DNA from 3 places in the Sporomusa termitida genome. Region 1 is predicted to be linked to each of the others. Evidence: riboswitches for the same ligand, from Rfam matches in the RefSeq annotation. Region 1 holds a riboswitch; each other region holds the start of a gene.
What was found. Region 1 has a riboswitch for thiamine pyrophosphate ahead of thiT (energy-coupled thiamine transporter ThiT). Riboswitches for the same ligand answer to the same signal wherever they lie in the genome.

Region 1 (5,742 bases):
GCACGATAAAAAGAAATCAATCAATCCCGAATTCGAGAATCAACAGGATGTTCCCAAGCGGGACCGATAAACGAAAACAAGAGAAGTGGCTAACCACTTCTCTTGTTTTCGTTTAACAGTGATCCCCGCTTGGCGCCTCCCATTCCCAAAGCCGCTGCCTCCCCTTGGCCGGTACCGGCTCGATTCGGCGCACATTGGCGAGTATCCAGGCATAGCGGCCATGTGTATAATCACCAAACTCAAGTTCATTGCCCATGACCCTCATGTTATTTTCTAAAATAGCGGCAACTCTTTGTTCATTACAGATTTTTAAAGAGGATGTACCTCTAACTTGAAGACAGTCAACTAAATTAGTTATAGCAATCACCGAGCCTAGACGAATATTCAACCAATGTTCAGAAACACAACTTACTCCCAAAGCGGTAATAATAGGCAGGCTATAAAACGCCCTCTTCGTTTCCTTCCCTGCGTGAATCGCAATCCGCCCCCGGTACTTAGTCGACCAGTTCCGTGTCTCGATCTGTTTCGCGCCGCAGGCAATTAGGCTTGCCCACGGCTCCAGGATTGTTATGGCTTTCATTGTTCTCCCTCCAATTCAATTATTACTGCGAGTATGGCTTATCTTATTCATGGAAAAACTAACTTCAACCATTACTCAAAAGAGGTGCATGATGAGCGATCTATATCAAAGCAAAAAAACCGGCAATTCTCCCCGTGTTACCCTTGGTGATCCTAAAGAGGTTTCTAACCAGGAAAGTGCCAAAGAAGTGAATTCGATCAATATGCCACAAATACCGAAAGAAAAATGACGCTATACCGCCTAAAGGCGGTATTTCTTTTTATATCAAAAGCAGCCTTCCGGCAGTATATTCGCTTTGCAACTCGTAATCCTTTATTTGTGCCAATACAATATTGGACAATTTGCCAATAGATCGCTATTAGATTATAATGGTATCAGTATAGGAGGTGCATCCATGTCCAAAAAGAAAAGAATAATTAAATGTGGAACCATTAATCCAAACACTTTAAAGATTGCCGGTAAACCTAATCGGGCCATGACTCCCGCAGTAAAACTGGCGCCTATCTGGGTCGACCGCAAAAACGACTATATGCGTCATAAAGAAAAACAAAAAATCCGCTGTTATTCCGATGATTATGGATACAGCGGATTTTATTTATTTCACCTTCATTGTTTTATACAAACAGGTTGAATGTAATTTGGAACAAACGTTTATAATACTAGCTGCTTGCTGATAATCACAACATACATTTGCGACCAAACGCAGGAATTGGCTGATGACCTGCGGAATCTGTCCCCAAACACGGCCAACCCGGGACAGAGAACCAATATATTGTCCTGTCAAAACTAGGAGGATATTTTTGTCCGGCGCTGTTGCATATAAAAAAGTCCAGCCCTTTACCTTGTCGGTGCCATAGGTACGCGGCAATAGGGGAGTTGTCTTTAAATGCTTATCAGGGCAAAGAGGATAATAAAGCAGAGAGGGTGAAGTAAATAATCTAGAGTATGGGAATTGGGACAGGTGTAAACATGAGCTATAGTGTAATGCTGCCGCAGGCTGAGCTTGTATTTAGGAAACCGCTGCCGGCGGCAATGCTGTTAATGGCGGCAGGCGGCAGACCGCCGGCCGCAGAGTGGTTTCTAAAGATAGCAACAAAGGCTCCTTTATGGTGTATTGACAGCGGTATCCAGATTTGCCGTCAAGCCGGTATAACACCGGCACGGATCATCGGTGACGGCGACAGCGCCAGCCCGGCGGCGTGGACCTGGGGTAAGAGCCTGGGCGTCCCGGTGGAGGTCTATCCTGCCGATAAGGATTATACCGATTTTCAGCTGGCTTTACTTCGAGCCCGGGATATGCACGGTCCGGCCACTGCCGTTGTCACCGGTGTCTGGGGCGGACGGTTTGACCATGCTTTTAGCAACATCCAATCCTTAGCCGGTTGGGAAGCACTTGGCGGCAAAGGTATTGCCGCCGATGAGTCTGAAGTCTTGTTTTTTATCGCAGACCAGGATACAGTAAGAATCAAAGCTGATGCTATGCCTGACATCATATCCCTGATTTCCCTGTCAGACTGCTGCTTAGGGGTTACGATTGACGGTGTGCGCTGGCCTTTGCAAAAAACCGAACTCCAGCGGAATCTGCCCTACGCAATTAGTAACCAGCCACTGGGCGATTGCCAGGAAGTAACGGTAGCGGTGACGGCAGGCTTGTTGGGCATTTATCTACAATGGCAGCATGATAAATAAGAACAAAACTTACAAAACTTATAAATTACTTGTCGGTTAAACAAAATAATGTTATAATGGAATAAAATACCAAATGTGCTAGGGGTGCCTACGGGCTGAGAGATGAAATCAGATTTCATTAACCCTTAACCTGACCTGGGTAATGCCAGCGTAGGGAAGCGACTTGACGCAATAGGAAAGCCGCAGTCCAGCAAAGGCCTGCGGCTTAAAATTATTTTCAAAATGGGGGTACGAGGTATGAAAGGCAACTTGCCGGACAACATAGCAACGATTGCAGCAAGCCCGACTACACTATTGACGTTGGGAGGAGTCATTTTGTTAGTCGTAGCGCTGCTGAGAATGAAGCAGGTAACATTCAACGCCAGGCTGATGTCCCATATCGGGCTGGCGCTGGCTCTGGCCGCCATCCTGCACGCGTTTAAGCTATACCATATGCCGCAGGGAGGCAGCGTAACTCTTGGCAGTATGATCCCGATCCTGCTTATGGCCTTCTTTTACGGGCCTGAGGTTGGGTATCTTACCGGGTTTTTATTTGGCTTGATTAATTTGATCCAGGATCCCTTTATCCTGCACCCGGTCCAGGTGTTGTTTGACTATCCGCTGCCCTTTATGGCTTTAGGGCTGGCAGGATATTTCAAAGGCCGGTATCTGGCGGGAACCGCCGTCGGTATTATAGGCCGGTTTATATTCCATTATATTTCCGGGATCGTGTTTTTTGCCAGTTATGCGCCGCCGACGGTATCGCCATATCTGTATTCCTTCTTATTTAATGCAAGCTATCTAAGTATGGAATGCATTATTTGCGTAATCATCATACGAATGCTGCCTATTGAACGGATTGAAATGACCATTAGGCGGCAGTCACTGGTTAGCGACCATGTTAAAGATACGAAAGTATAACCTGATTCATATATAAACTTCGTACTGTCCCTCGGCCGGAGGGACAGTTTTTATTACACGGACACAGGCTATTGTTTTCGCTTGTTGGCGAAAAATACAATTACCGCGGGAACAAACGCGGGGACAGGGGGGCACTCGTTTCATTTGTCACTTTCGTAAACCAAAGCCTCCACCTGGTTTAATATATAATATCAGGCGGAGGCGCTAGTGGTCTGACTACATTGAAAGCGTAAAAGAATTCGCGGGGATTTTTTGCAAGGCGAGGCGGAGGACGCTAACTGATTCAGTAAGATCTGCTTTAATAAGGCCGGTAGGTGATGGGTCTCTTATTACTTGCGCGGGCCGCGCCTATCGGACACAGGTAAGGTGACGACAACGCAGCAGTGCGGGAAAAGCTGCGCAAACTATCCTTGGTTTTGAGGGAGACGAAGTACTAGTCTGCGTCCGAAAGAATTACAATACTTGTCCTAGCACTACGGCCATTTTGGTAGAAGTAGAAAGGCCGTGCTGTTTGATAATATCAGTTATTTTATTCGAAAACCAATTAATATGGCCAAAGAATGCCGTATCTACATTTTGAATGGCTAATATTATTATTTCTTCATCCAGGGTACGCCTATAAAACGCAGCATAGCCGGCCATAAATAACTGAATTGAAGATAATAGAATCATCAGCATAATATAACCAAAGGCCGAGCCATTAAAAAAATATATGTTAGTAGTCATAAAGTTAACTAAATAGTTCTCTAATATATAGGCATATTGGTCATATTCTCTACCAATAAACGTTTCCTTAGTATTTTTGAATGCCGCCAAGGAAAAAGTTTTATCATCTATAATGGAACGAATTTTCCGTAGGCTATCGATGTATTGTTCGGTATAATCATTATCTGCTTCATATGTTCTACTGATAATAATTTCGTGCAAGATTCCTAAGGAATCCTTTAGACTCGGTTCTGAGAAATTTATAGTTTCGGTATATTCACTCATGCGCAGGGATTCTTCACCGAGAATGAGTAAACGTTTTTTTAATGACAGGCATCTATTTTGCAAGCCGTTTATGGCCCTCGGTAAAAACTCAAAGTATTGTTTTATGCGTTGTATGTCATATTCATCTGTAGAGGAAAGTTCGTAGTGATAAATATTGGGATGTATTAACCCCTTAATCTTCTCGTCACTGAAAGTGATTTTATTTTGGCTGATAATTGTTTTAATGGCTTCACGGCAAACAAAGATTAGCGAAGCTTCAATTCCCCGTGTACTTAAGCCGATGATTCGCGGATAGGTTTTACAGGCGTCAGGCAAATACTCGTAACCATACTGCAAATTTATATCGCATAAATTATTTTTATTTAAAAATGAACATTGATTGCCAGTACATTTCAACTGTCTTACCTGATTTTGGCTTGTAATTATATTGCTTTTAATATCGTCCATGCCCTCGTTGGTTATTTTTTCAAAAGTGACTTCATCCAATTCAAGATAGGAATCCCATACTTTATTTCTATAACAACAGTAGCCGCAGGCACGGCACCTGAAGGCTCTAACATGCGAACCAATCATAGTTCCTCCTCTGTATCTGCGCCCAAACATACACAACCATCCATTGTCATTATAACACAGAGACAGGGACACAGGGGTAAGTAGCCCGGAGGAGTTCCACCCCCAGGCTCTCTCAGAACCGTACTTGAGCCTCTCGACTCATACGGCTCCCATCATCTAATCATTGGAATAATTCCCATTTGCCAGTGGCTAAAAAGACTAGGTTCACACTGCGCTATTTTTTGCCAACCAGTTTTGCGCTTGCTTTGGGCGGCCATTGACTCGCTTGTACTTCTTTGTTACCCATCTAATTAAGCCCTGGTTTAATTTTCGCAGGATTGGATACATCGCAGACCTGTAGAAGCGGCCATAGTAGTTAACCCAGCCTCTAATTACTGGATTTACTACTTTGGCTATATCCGCAAGTTCTTTATCGGTTTTCCGGTGAAGTTTCCACCCGCGTATCGTCTGATGCATGGCTTTGCTTGCTTTCCTGCTGACTGCTGGTAAAAAGTTAAGAAACCGCTCTCCCTCTCTTGTTTGAGCGCTTCTTGGCCGAAAGGTGTATCCTAGAAAATCGAATGTTGTTTCCTGATTATTCCCTGTACGTTTATTGTCTTTGCAATAAATAATCTTCGTCTTATCTGGATGAAGTTCAAGTCCGCATTCTCTGAATCGCTGGTCTAGTTTACCGAGTAGCTTTTCTGCCTCTTCTTTGGTTTTGCAGTGGATTATTCCATCATCTGCATATCTTGCCCATGGATTTTGTGGATTGTTTCGCGCCATCCATTTATCAAATGCATAATGCAAAAATAGGTTCGCTAGTACCGGACTAATTACCCCGCCTTGTGGCGTTCCCGCTTTTCTCACCATTATTTTTCCATCTGCTGTTTTCCAATGGGCTTGCTAACCATCTCCTGATGTACAATATTATCCACTTACAATCCGTATGTCTCGTTACTGCCCGCATGAGTAGCTCATGGTCTATCGCGTCAAATAATGCCTTGATATCATACTCCAATACCCAATCG
Region 2 (5,742 bases), 1.1 Mb from region 1:
GACAAGCCCAGGATCATATCATTGCCAATTAACTCTCTAACCCTGGCCGGCGGCAAATCTTCCTGGCCGATGTGTACGCCGTCAGCTCCGGTCAGCAGCGCTAAATCAATATGATCATTAATAATGAAGGTAACACCGGCTTGCTGCGTGAGCTCCCGTATTAACAGACACTCTTTATACATTGATCCGGCCTTTTTATCTTTTTCCCGGTATTGGATGACTTTGATACCGGCACTAATGAGTAATTGTGCCACTTCAACATTGCTGCGGCCCAGTGAATATTCTTCGGCTGTCAAGGCATATATGTCTGTGGTTAAAAAATTAGTCATTCCCGGTTTTGGCATCATATTCCTCCTTATTGATGAAAACTCAGCCGCCATAGGCGCAGGCCCCGCTGTGTCACCATAGTTGCCAGTCTTTATAGACAGGCTGGTAATTGCGGGCATACAGCATAGCTGCCATCTCCGCGACGCTGCGTTCGTCAGATATTTCAAACTGGCCGACAGCAGCTTCTTCCGAGTGCCCGCCCACGGCGGTGCAGGACCCGGCTGACATTTTGGTAATGCCGAGTTTGAGCATATTATTACGCAAGGCAGCGCTCTCCCGTGTTGATAGTGTTATCCCCCCACGCGGCATAAACAACCGGAACGCCAGAACATACTGCACTAAATTTTTGTCACTGACAATGACCCGGGGCGGAAAACCGCCGACATGAGGCCGCATCCGCGGCGGCGACATGCTAATCTCAACATCGAGGTAGTTTCGCTGCAGGTAATCGGCATGTACCCCTGTCAGAAATGCCTCCTGGCGCCAATCACTAAGGCCCAGCAACGCCCCGATGTTAACAGCACGCATAGCGGCCTGGCAGGCCCGCTCCGGGGCATCAAGGCGGTAACGGTAGTCCCGTTTGGGTCCGGCAGGATGTAATTCGGCATAGTTTGCCTCATGATAGGTTTCCTGGTAAATGGTCATGCCGTCCACCCCGGCCGCGGCAAGCTCACTGTACTCATCGGTACTGAGAGGATATATCTCAATACTAATAGAGGTAAAATAGTCTTTTAATATCCGGACACAGTCTTTAATGTAGCCTACAGAAGAATGGTGCCGTGACTCGCCAGTAAGAATCAGGATATGCTTTAAACCGGTGGCAGCAATGGCCGCCGCTTCAGCCCGGACCTGATCCAGGGTTAGTTTTTTTCTTTCAATCGCGTTATGGGCATGAAAACCGCAGTATACACACTGATTAACACAGTAATTAGCCAGATATAGCGGTGTATAGAGTAAAATCGTATGGCCAAACTGCTGCACAGTAAGACGGTGTGCCTGCTGGGCCATAGCCTCAAGCTGCCGTTCGGCTTTAGGCGATAGTAGTGTCAGATAATCAAATACAGTTAACCGGTCTTTACTGATAACCCTTTGAATATCATCATCAGTGACCTGTTCGAAAACGGCTGCGAAATCTAAATCCCGGTATTTTAACAGTTCGTCATAAACACTCACAATATACCTCCTTCTTGCACCATGTGCTGCAGTTATTCGTGGAGAAAACCCGTCAAGGGCGACGAAGCGGCGGCATAGCCCTGGACCGCCCCCGGACCGGCGAGATAGGCCTTGCGCCCGGCCGCAACAGCCAGGCCAAAGGCTGCCGCCATGGCAACCGGATTATAGGCTGTTGCCACCGCCGTATTTACAAGCACTGCCGCCGCCCCCATTTCCATAGCTTCGGCAGCCTCGGAGGGCCGGCCGATCCCGGCATCAACAATAACCGGCAAAGACACTTCTTCAATCAGGATTTTTACCATTTCTTTGGTCTTAAGACCACGGTTCGTACCAATAGGCGCTCCCAGCGGCATAACAGCGGCGGCCCCCGCTGCCGCCAGGCGTTTTGCCGCCATTAAATCAGGACTCATATAGGGGAGTACAACAAAACCTTCGGCCGCTAAAATTTCAGTAGCTTTAATTGTCTCAATATTGTCAGGGAGCAAATAGCGGTTATCAGAAATCACTTCAATTTTAATCCAGTTGCCGCACCCGGCGGCTCTGGCTAACCGGGCAATGCGGACAGCCTCTTCCGCATTTCTGGCGCCGGAGGTATTCGGCATTACGATACAGGTGTCCGGAATGTAGTCAACTATGTTTTCTTCTTTATATTCCGGGTCAATCCGCCGTACCGCAACCGTTATCACCTGAGAACCGGAAGCGCTCACGACCTCTGGAATAAGCCGGTTATTGGCAAATTTGCCTGTTCCTAAAAATAACCGGCTGGTTAATGCTTTGCCACCGACAGTTAAGATATCTCCCGCCAAGTTTTTCGCCATTACACTCAGCCTCCTCCTACAAAAGTGACCACTTCGAGACAGTCTTCGGGTTGTAAAACAGTTGCCTGCCATTCTTCCTTTTTAACTATTTGCTGGTTATGCTCAATTACAATGACTTCAGGATTAAATCCTTGCTTACCAACCAGCTCAGCAATGGTAACACCGACCGGCATCTGCAGGTCTTTGCCATTTACCGTTAATCTCACAGGGCCTCCGCCTCCTTCATAATAATAAAAAAGCACGTCTCCCCCTACCGGGTAGTGACGCGCACAATTACACAAATTACACACGACCTCCCTCCGCAGGTATTATCCCGATCAGGTAATGGAGGTAAGAAACTTAATAGTTTCACTCTCAGCCCATAACATGAGCTCCCTCGGCCAACTAATATTTATCTGTATTCATTGTATACCAGAATTAGGCAAACCGTCAAACCCTTTTCTCGGGCAAAATACCGGCTAAACAGCTCTAACAGACTGTAAACACGTCTTTATTGGCATTATTGCCAATAACTGTAATCTTCCAAAGGTTTTTTTGGGCACAGTGCGTTAAATAGTCTGCCACCAAGCCGACTACCGGCTGTTCGGTGGCAAAATGCCCGGCATCGATAATAGTCAGACCTTCTGCGACGGCCTGCTGGGCCTCATGATATTTTACATCACCGGTAACCAGGATGTGAGCCCCAGCATTAACGGCCTGGTTAATCAGACTGGCGCCGCTGCCGCCGCATACGGCAACCCTGGAGATCATTTGTTCAGCATCAGCGCCGGCCACTTTGACAGAATTAATATGTAATGCCGTTTTTACCTGTCTGATAAATTGTTCAAGCCCCATGGGTGCAGCCAGGCAGCCCACCCGCCCCAGGCCATAAGTCTCACCTTTATTTAGCAGCTGATATTCGTCATAGGCCACTTCCTCATACGGGTGAGCTGCCAGCATAGCAGTAATGATCTGCGAACGCAAAGCTGCCGGAAATACAGTTTCCAGGCGGCTTTCGTCGACAAATTCCAGTGTTCCCTGATGGCCGAGGAAAGGCTGGGCATCAGCTAATGGTAAAAAGGTCCCTGTACCCGGGGTTTGAAAAGTGCAGTGGCTGTAATTGCCGATATGCCCGGCCCCTGCGGCTGTGATTGAGTTTCGAACTTGGTCAACATGGGTAGCAGGCACATACACAGCTAATTTATACAATTGCTCCTGATAGACATTAGTTAGCGGCCGGACTTCTTTTAAGGCTAATTTTTGCGCTAATACATCATTAACCCCGCCGCGGGCACTGTCCAGGTTAGTATGTGCGGCATATACAGCGATGCCGGCTTTAATCAGGTCAGCCAGCAGCTTTCCCTGCGGGCAATCTGTACGGATACGGGTAAGGCCTTTGAAGATCAGCGGATGATGAGCGATAATCAGGTCAGCGCCGGTGGTAATAGCCTCATTAACAAGGGGCTGATCCACATCTAAGGCTACTATTATTTTCTGTATCGGTTGCGCAGGATCACCAAGCAACAGCCCGACATTATCCCAGGGTTCAGCCAGATGCCGGGGCGCCAGCTTTTCCAGCTCTTTTAAAATATCACGGCAAATTACAGACATAACAGCTTTTCCTCCAACGCGTTAAGCTTACGGGTATATTCCCGGTATTTAGCAGATTTTACGGCGTCGTCACTCCCGCCCATAGCCAGAAGCACGGCGCGCCGCTGGCTGATCAGTTCATTAATATGCAGCCGCAATAACGGATGCCTGGACTGCCAGAGCCGTGGTCCGATCTCATAAAGGGACTGATCATCAAGAGGGCCTGCACCAGGTTCGGCCGCGATAATCTGGTATAGCTTCCCTTCTTCCTGCACCAGCTGCTCGTCAACAATCTGCCAGCCCTGGGTATGCAGCCACAGGCGGACCGGAGCGGCGGCAATCATTGGCTGTAAGATAAGGCGTTGTACCAGGCTGGTTATATCCGGACAGGCTTGCAGGATTGCAATGATATTGGCTCCGCCCATACCGGCAATGACCACGACGTCGGCCTCCCCCGGCTGAAGAACCGCCAAGCCGTTCCCCAGTCGAACCGAGATATATTGCTCCAGCTGCGCTGCCGCCACCGCATTTTGGGCTGATAAATACGGCCCGTGATGAACATCACCGGCAATTGCCCTGGCCACAATCTTCTCTTTCACAAGATAGATGGGCAAATAGGCATGATCTGTCCCAATATCGGCCATAGTCACACCGGCTGGCACCATGCCGGCAATCGTTTGTAAGCGCTGACCTAATTTCACATACAGCCCTCCTGGTAAATCATTGTTATTCTGATAGGTAGCAAAAAACCTGCGAATTAACTTCGCAGGTTTGCTGTGGTGGGCGATGACAGGATCGAACTGCCGACATCCTGCTTGTAAGGCAGGCGCTCTCCCAGCTGAGCTAATCGCCCGTGTTAATTTTGATATCGAGAAAGGAGGTTCTTCGCTACGCTCAGAACTAAGCGATTCGCACAGATTCCCGCGTCGCTGCGCTCCTAAAAATCTGGCTCTCTGCTTATCACACAGGTTCTCATTTCGTCTATCGACTCGTGAGAACCTGGTTCACTGCTTATGGTGACCCGTAAGGGAATCGAACCCTTGTTACCGCCGTGAAAGGGCGGTGTCTTAACCGCTTGACCAACGGGCCATTTGAGAGGTGGGATGCGGGAAGTTGGTGGGCCCACCTGGGATCGAACCAGGGACCAGCCGGTTATGAGCCGGCTGCTCTACCGCTGAGCTATAGGCCCTAGAGATATTAAAACAGGTTTTCCGGAGAAAGCCTGTTTTAATATATAGGAGGTTCTTCGCTATCGCTCAGAACTAAGCGATTCGCACAAGTTTCCGCGTCGCTATTGCTCCTAAAAACTTGGCACTCTGCTTTTGGCTCCTCGAGTAGGACTCGAACCTACGACCGATCGGTTAACAGCCGATTGCTCTACCAACTGAGCTATCGAGGAATATCGCCAACGTTGACTATTATAAAGCAATGTCCAGGTTACGTCAAGTAATATTTAGTTTTACTCCAGAAAATCCTTTAACTTTTTACTACGGCTGGGATGGCGAAGTTTTCTGAGCGCTTTGGCTTCAATCTGACGGATACGTTCGCGGGTAACACCAAAATATTGTCCCACTTCTTCCAGCGTCCGGGCCCGGCCGTCATCTAAACCAAAACGCAGGCGCAATACCTTTTCTTCGCGCGGTGTCAGTGTTTCCAGGACTTCTTCCAACTGTTCCTTAAGCAGCATAAAAGAAGCAGCTTCGGCCGGAGCCGGTGCATCCTGGTCTTCGATAAAATCTCCCAGGTGAGAGTCTTCTTCTTCACCGATGGGCGTCTCCAAAGATACAGGTTCCTGGGCTATTTTCATGATCTCCCGTACCCGTTCCACGCTGACATCCATAGCTTTTGCAACCTC
Region 3 (5,742 bases), 200 kb from region 1:
AGAATGGCCGAGGGATTGAGTGCGGCGACACGCAGGTTCCGGATTTAGCAAGCGCCATTAACCCAAACGCGCCGGGGACGGCGTGTTTGGGTTAATGATGTTTAAAAATACCAAATTTTGTAATACTAAGTATTATAGCAAAGGAGTGATACTTAGTGGACAAATGCGGGCATAACGGTGAGCAGAATGAGTCTAAGCTACTGTGTGTTACCTGCAACACAACCCAGTTTGAGGTGATCGAGAAAATAGGGGCAGATGAAGTGGTGGCCCGGTGCGGCTCGTGCGGACAGGAAACCGACCTGGGGGTGATTGTCGGCGCCCGTTATGGCGGGGCCGTGGAGGTCATTGCCGCGCTCAGGACCTTATACGCTGTCAGCCATTATAAAGCCCGGAAAAACAAGGACGAGCTGGGGGTAGTCAGATACTGCAAAAAACATGATCAGCTGCAGGCGATTATTGCCGGAACAATGTATCATAATCCCTTGGATATGGCGGCTGATTTATACAAGCTTATTGAGAATACGCCGATTGATATTGTTGAGGCCAAACAAATCATCGCTAATATGATAAAGAAACGTAATCATGATTAAGTATCGGTGTAATCAAAGTCTACGATGCCATTTTGGATATTGTGAATAGCGCCGATAATCTGGAGACCTTTGGCAGTAATTGCTTTTCTGAGAACAGGGCTGGCTGACTTTAATTTGTCAATGTTAAAGTCTATGTTAGCCCTGATTGCATTTGGCAGCAGTTCACCTGTACAGTGTTTGGCGCTTTCAACGGCCGGGACGATAGCCTGCAGGATTGAGCAAAGATGGGATGGAGCCTCGGCCCCGGTCAGGGCAGCTTTAACCGCACCGCAGTCCTGATGTCCCAGGATTAAGATCAGCCGTACTGCCAGAAGCTCAACGGCATATTCAAGGCTGCCTAAAACAACTGTGTCCACCACCTGGCCGGCGGTCCTGACAACAAACAAATCCCCGAGCCCCTGATCGAAAATGATTTCCGGGGGGATGCGTGAATCTGCGCAGCCCAGAATTATGGCAAAGGGCTGCTGTCCTTGGGTCAGCTCCAGCCGTTTTTTATAGCCAATGTCAGGCTTGGCATATCTTTCGGTTACATAGCGCTTGTTGCCGGCGATTAGTTTCTCCAGGGCTTGATAAGCATCCATAAAAACATCCCCTTCTTATAGTTTTAGTTTGGGTTCCGGATAATAAAAGCGGTACCGTTACAAGTAAAAGGTGCTTACTTGTAGCGGTACCACTAAGAGATCCTACAGCGCAGATGATCTGCGGCCAGATCCGGCAAAAAAAGTTGCTTGTTGCGCTTGGTGAAGACTAGTTTGGGGTTTTACTGGCAGGAGAGGGACTAAGTTGCCGATATCTTTTAAAATTGTAAACAGCAGGATGGGGTTAATTAATTCGGCAGTGTACCCGTAGGTGGTGATATAATGCTGACCGCGGTAACCTGTCAGGGCAACATGGCCGCTTTCCGCAAGGTTGGTTTGCTGGCGGAGTAAGCTTGTATGCATGGTATCTAACAAGTCAAAGGCGCGGGTGTGGTCAGTCAGTCTACCCTGCTTCCATAACCCCCGGTAGATCCTGCCGAGAGGCAGGTTTTCTGTTTCCGCTTGTGATCCTGGCTGGTCTTGGGGTAAGCTGTTCAGCAGGTGGCCAATACAGTCAAAGGCTGGCTGGAAAACGATGAAGGTGATAAACCAGCGGAAATTCTGCTCGTGCAGATGAGAACCCGGCCGGCAGCAGGTAAGTATTTGAAGTATTCTTTTGAAAAATTGACTGCGTTCATCGTCCACAGTATATTTATCACATGTAAACAACAGTTTCGAACGATAGAAATCGATTAATTCCTGCAATAGTGCAGGTTCTGAAACAGATGTCATATGTGTATTCATATTAGGCGATGCTCAGGTCTTCCCCGTTAAGGATTTTTTTCATATTTTTCATGGGGCACATTTTGCCGCACATTGTACAGGTATCTTCACACTCCGGTTGTGACTCCGCCCGGTATCTGCCGGCTTTTTCCGGGTCGATAGCCAGTTCAATCATCCGGGGGAAGTCTACATCAGCCCGGGCGGCGCTCATCTGATTATCCCAGGTGCGGGCACCGGGAATTCCTTTAGCGATATCGGCGGCGTGAGCAGCTATCCGGGAGGCAATAATCCCTTCTTTCATGTCATCCAAATTGGGTAGGCGCAGGTGCTCGGCCGGTGTTACGTAGCAAAGGAAGTCTGCCCCATTGGCAGCGGCGATTGCGCCGCCAATTGCACTGGTGATATGATCGTAACCGGGAGCAATATCAGTGACCAGCGGACCCAAAACATAAAAGGGGGCGCCATGACAGAGCCTTTTTTCCAACAGCATATTGGCGGCAATTTCATTAATAGCCATATGCCCGGGGCCTTCAATCATCACCTGCACATTCCGGGCCCAGGCGCGCTTGGTTAATTCACCAAGGGTAATAAGCTCTTCAATCTGGGCAGCATCGGTTGCATCCTGGATGGAACCGGGCCGGCAGGCGTCCCCCAGGCTCAAAGTGACATCATATTGCTCGCAGATATCCAGCAGGCGGTCATAATACTCATAGAAGGGATTCTCCCGGTTGTTAAGCTCCATCCAGGCAAACAGTAATGAACCGCCGCGGGAAACAATATTGGTCAGCCGTTTGTTCTGTTTCACCCGTGCGGCTGTTTTCAGGTTCATACCACAGTGGATTGTCATAAAATCCACACCATCTTCAGCATGACGTTCAACAACGGAAAAGAATTCATCGACAGAAATATCTTTTAAATCTTTGTCAAGCATGCCGACAGCGTCATACATCGGTACAGTGCCGATCATGACCGGCGAGGTTTCTATCAGCCGGCGCCGGAATTCGCGGGTTTTGCCATAACAGCTTAGGTCCATGATGGCTTCGGCCTTCAATTCAATGGCTTTTCGAGCTTTTTGCAATTCAAGCTCAATATCATAACAGTCTTTGGAAACCCCGAGGTTGACATTGATTTTCGTGCGGAGTTTTTCGCCGACGCCCATGGGATGAAGGCTGGTATGATGACGGTTTGCAGGGATAACAACCCTGCCGCTTGCCACTAATGCACGCAGCAGCTCGGGCTCAAGCTGTTCCTCCCGGGCTACAATACGCAGCTGGTCGGTGAGGATGCCCCGTTTGGCGGCATCCATTTGAGTTGTGTACATAATCTTTTCCCCTTCCTCTGTAATTATATTTTAGCTATAGGCAAAGGTGAGGGTAGGCAAGCTTCTTTAATTTGACATTGAAAAGCTTTCCTACGGTGGTACTAACCACATCAGGTTCGAGGGTTGGAGTTTTAGTCCTCTCAGCCGTTGGGCACCCCTAGCTATAACTAAGTAACAATGAACATGCTGTCTTATCAGACAGTACTGGCAGGTTAGGCTTTTACCGTTTTCAGCAGCTCGACCAGCAGGTCGCCTGTTTCCACAGGATCCTGCGGTTTAACGTACAGTTCTTTGATGATGCCGTCAAAAGGAGCCTGGATCGTTGTTTCCATTTTCATAGCTTCGGTAACGACCAGGGGATCTCCTTTTTTTACATGATCGCCTTTTTCGACCATTACTTTGACCGCTTTCCCGGTCATGGAGGCACCAAGCTGATTAGGATTGTCTTTTTCCGCTTTAATACGGGAAATGACAACCGTTTTAATATTCTTATCCTTGACAATAACTTCCCGGGGTAAGCCGTTGAGTTCAAAATTAACAACCCGCGTGCCGTCCGGCAGTGGTTCCTCAAACGAGATAAACTTAACGACAAGCGTTTTTCCTTCCTCAATATCGACCCTGATTTCCTCTCTGGGTTTTAAACCGTGGAAGAAGGTGGGTGTATCGAGCATGGCTACTTCCCCATAGCTATTGATAAAGCCGGCCCAGTCGGAGAATACTTTCGGATACAGGGAATAAGCCAGCACATCGGCAGTGGTAACCGGACGCTGCAGGGTGCCTGCCAGGGTATCCCTGATTTCAGTAAAGTTGGCCGGTTCCAGCAATTCACCAGGACGCCTGGTTAACGGCTTCTTCCCTTTCAGGATGATGCGCTGCAGCTCTTTGGGGAAACCCTGGTACGGCTGACCGATTTGACCGGAAAAGAATTCCACAACCGAGTTAGGGAAATCCAGGGTGTCGCCTGTTTCATAAATCGCATCCTCTGTCAGGCTGTTTTCCACCATAAACAAGGCCATGTCACCGACGATTTTAGAGGAGGGGGTTACTTTCACAATATCCCCAAACATATCATTTACCTGACGGTAGGCCTCTTTAACCTTATCCCACTGGCTTTCCAGGCCCAGTGATTTGGCCTGCTGCCGCAGGTTGCTATACTGGCCGCCCGGCATTTCGTGCTGGTACACCTCCGGATTGGGAAAGAAGAGGCTGCTTTCAAAATCTTTGTAATAGGCGCGGACATCTTCCCAGTAATGGGATAATTCATTCATTCTCCCGATATCGACAACAGGCTGCCGCGAATGTCCCTGTAAAGCGTAATACAGGCTGTTGCCGCTTGGCTGTGACGACATGCCGGACAACGAGGAGACCGCCGTGTCGACAATGTCTACGCCGGCGTCAATGGCCCGGGCGTAGGCATAAATGGCATTGCCGCTGGTATCATGCATATGCAGGTGAATCGGGATTTCCACAGTATCTTTCAGGGCGGAAACTAAGCGGTAGGCCGCCTCCGGTTTTAGTAAGCCGGCCATATCTTTGATGCACAGCATATGCGCGCCGGCCTTTTCAATATCTTTGGCCATATTTACATAGTAGTTTAAATCGTATTTAGTCCGGGCCGGGTCCAGGATATCGCCGGCATAGCAGATCGCCACTTCGGCCACTTTGCCGGACTGCCGCACGGCGTCAATGGAAGCCGTCATACCGGCCAGCCAGTTGAGGCTGTCAAAAATCCGGAATACGTCGATGCCGGCTTCGGCGGCGTGAGCCACAAAAGCGCGAATGACATTGTCGGGGTAACTGGTATAACCCACCGCGTTTGAGCCGCGCAGCAGCATTTGCAATAAAATATTAGGCGTGCGTTTTCTCAGCTCCGCCAGACGCTGCCAGGGATCTTCCTTGAGAAACCTGTAGGCAACATCAAAGGTGGCTCCCCCCCACATTTCCAGCGAAAAAAGATTTGGCAGCATATGGGCGGTAGGTGAAATAACCTTCAGCATGTCATAGGTACGCATCCGGGTGGCAAGCAGCGACTGGTGGGCGTCACGCAGGGTGGTGTCGGTTAATAATACCTCTTTTTGTTCTCTAACCCAGGCCATTAGCCCATCTGGTCCGCGCTGATCCAGAATTTGTTTGGTGCCATCAGGCAGCGGGCCCGGGGGCGTTAGTGGCAGTCTCAGCGGCGGGAACCCAGGCTTGGCACGCTTAGGCAGTCCCTCAAAGCCGTTAACTGTTGTTTCGGCCAGGTACTTAAGCAGCTTAGTCCCTCGGTCCTGCGGGATAGGAAAGACAAAGAGTTCAGGGGTGGTATCGATAAAGGTGGTGTAATAATGACCGCTCAGAAAGTCAGGATGATTGACTACATTATAGAGAAAAGGGATGTTGGATTTGATGCCGCGGATGCGGAACTCATGCAGGCAGCGCTTCATTTTCGCGATTGCGCTTTTATGGGTGAGACCCGAGGTGGAGACCTTGACCAGCAGTGAATCGTAATACGGGGTGATAACGGAGCCGGCATAGGCATTGCCGGCAT

Region 2: it holds a riboswitch for thiamine pyrophosphate, as region 1 does, so the genes downstream of both, thiS (sulfur carrier protein ThiS) here and thiT (energy-coupled thiamine transporter ThiT) in region 1, are expected to answer to the same signal.
Region 3: it holds a riboswitch for thiamine pyrophosphate, as region 1 does, so the genes downstream of both, thiC (phosphomethylpyrimidine synthase ThiC) here and thiT (energy-coupled thiamine transporter ThiT) in region 1, are expected to answer to the same signal.

The regions. Positions count from the first base shown of each region.
Region 1 is NZ_CP036259.1:1,230,739-1,236,480, reverse strand. Features, by position in the region: gene SPTER_RS05545 (hypothetical protein) at 1-70, shown strand, start outside; gene SPTER_RS05540 (ASCH domain-containing protein) at 113-580, opposite strand; gene SPTER_RS05535 (hypothetical protein) at 630-809, shown strand; gene SPTER_RS05530 (hypothetical protein) at 975-1,211, shown strand; gene SPTER_RS05525 (thiamine diphosphokinase) at 1,550-2,269, shown strand; TPP riboswitch at 2,340-2,443, shown strand; gene thiT (energy-coupled thiamine transporter ThiT) at 2,609-3,169, shown strand; gene fliB (flagellin lysine-N-methylase) at 3,623-4,732, opposite strand; gene SPTER_RS25250 (group II intron maturase-specific domain-containing protein) at 4,937-5,188, opposite strand; partial or broken gene SPTER_RS25245 (reverse transcriptase domain-containing protein) at 5,330-5,742, opposite strand, start outside.
Region 2 is NZ_CP036259.1:2,377,525-2,383,266, forward strand. Features, by position in the region: gene thiE (thiamine phosphate synthase) at 1-347, opposite strand, end outside; gene thiH (2-iminoacetate synthase ThiH) at 400-1,500, opposite strand; gene SPTER_RS11075 (thiazole synthase) at 1,533-2,318, opposite strand; gene thiS (sulfur carrier protein ThiS) at 2,324-2,524, opposite strand; TPP riboswitch at 2,596-2,706, opposite strand; gene SPTER_RS11085 (Nif3-like dinuclear metal center hexameric protein) at 2,787-3,908, opposite strand; gene SPTER_RS11090 (tRNA (adenine(22)-N(1))-methyltransferase) at 3,899-4,588, opposite strand; tRNA gene SPTER_RS11095 (tRNA-Val) at 4,665-4,740, opposite strand; tRNA gene SPTER_RS11100 (tRNA-Glu) at 4,902-4,976, opposite strand; tRNA gene SPTER_RS11105 (tRNA-Ile) at 5,002-5,076, opposite strand; tRNA gene SPTER_RS11110 (tRNA-Asn) at 5,211-5,286, opposite strand; gene rpoD (RNA polymerase sigma factor RpoD) at 5,347-5,742, opposite strand, start outside.
Region 3 is NZ_CP036259.1:1,030,105-1,035,846, forward strand. Features, by position in the region: gene SPTER_RS04615 (methyl-accepting chemotaxis protein) at 1-48, shown strand, start outside; gene SPTER_RS04620 (hypothetical protein) at 156-590, shown strand; gene SPTER_RS04625 (carbonic anhydrase) at 587-1,171, opposite strand; gene SPTER_RS04630 (hypothetical protein) at 1,274-1,912, opposite strand; gene thiC (phosphomethylpyrimidine synthase ThiC) at 1,914-3,215, opposite strand; TPP riboswitch at 3,283-3,381, opposite strand; gene SPTER_RS04640 (pyruvate carboxylase) at 3,425-5,742, opposite strand, start outside.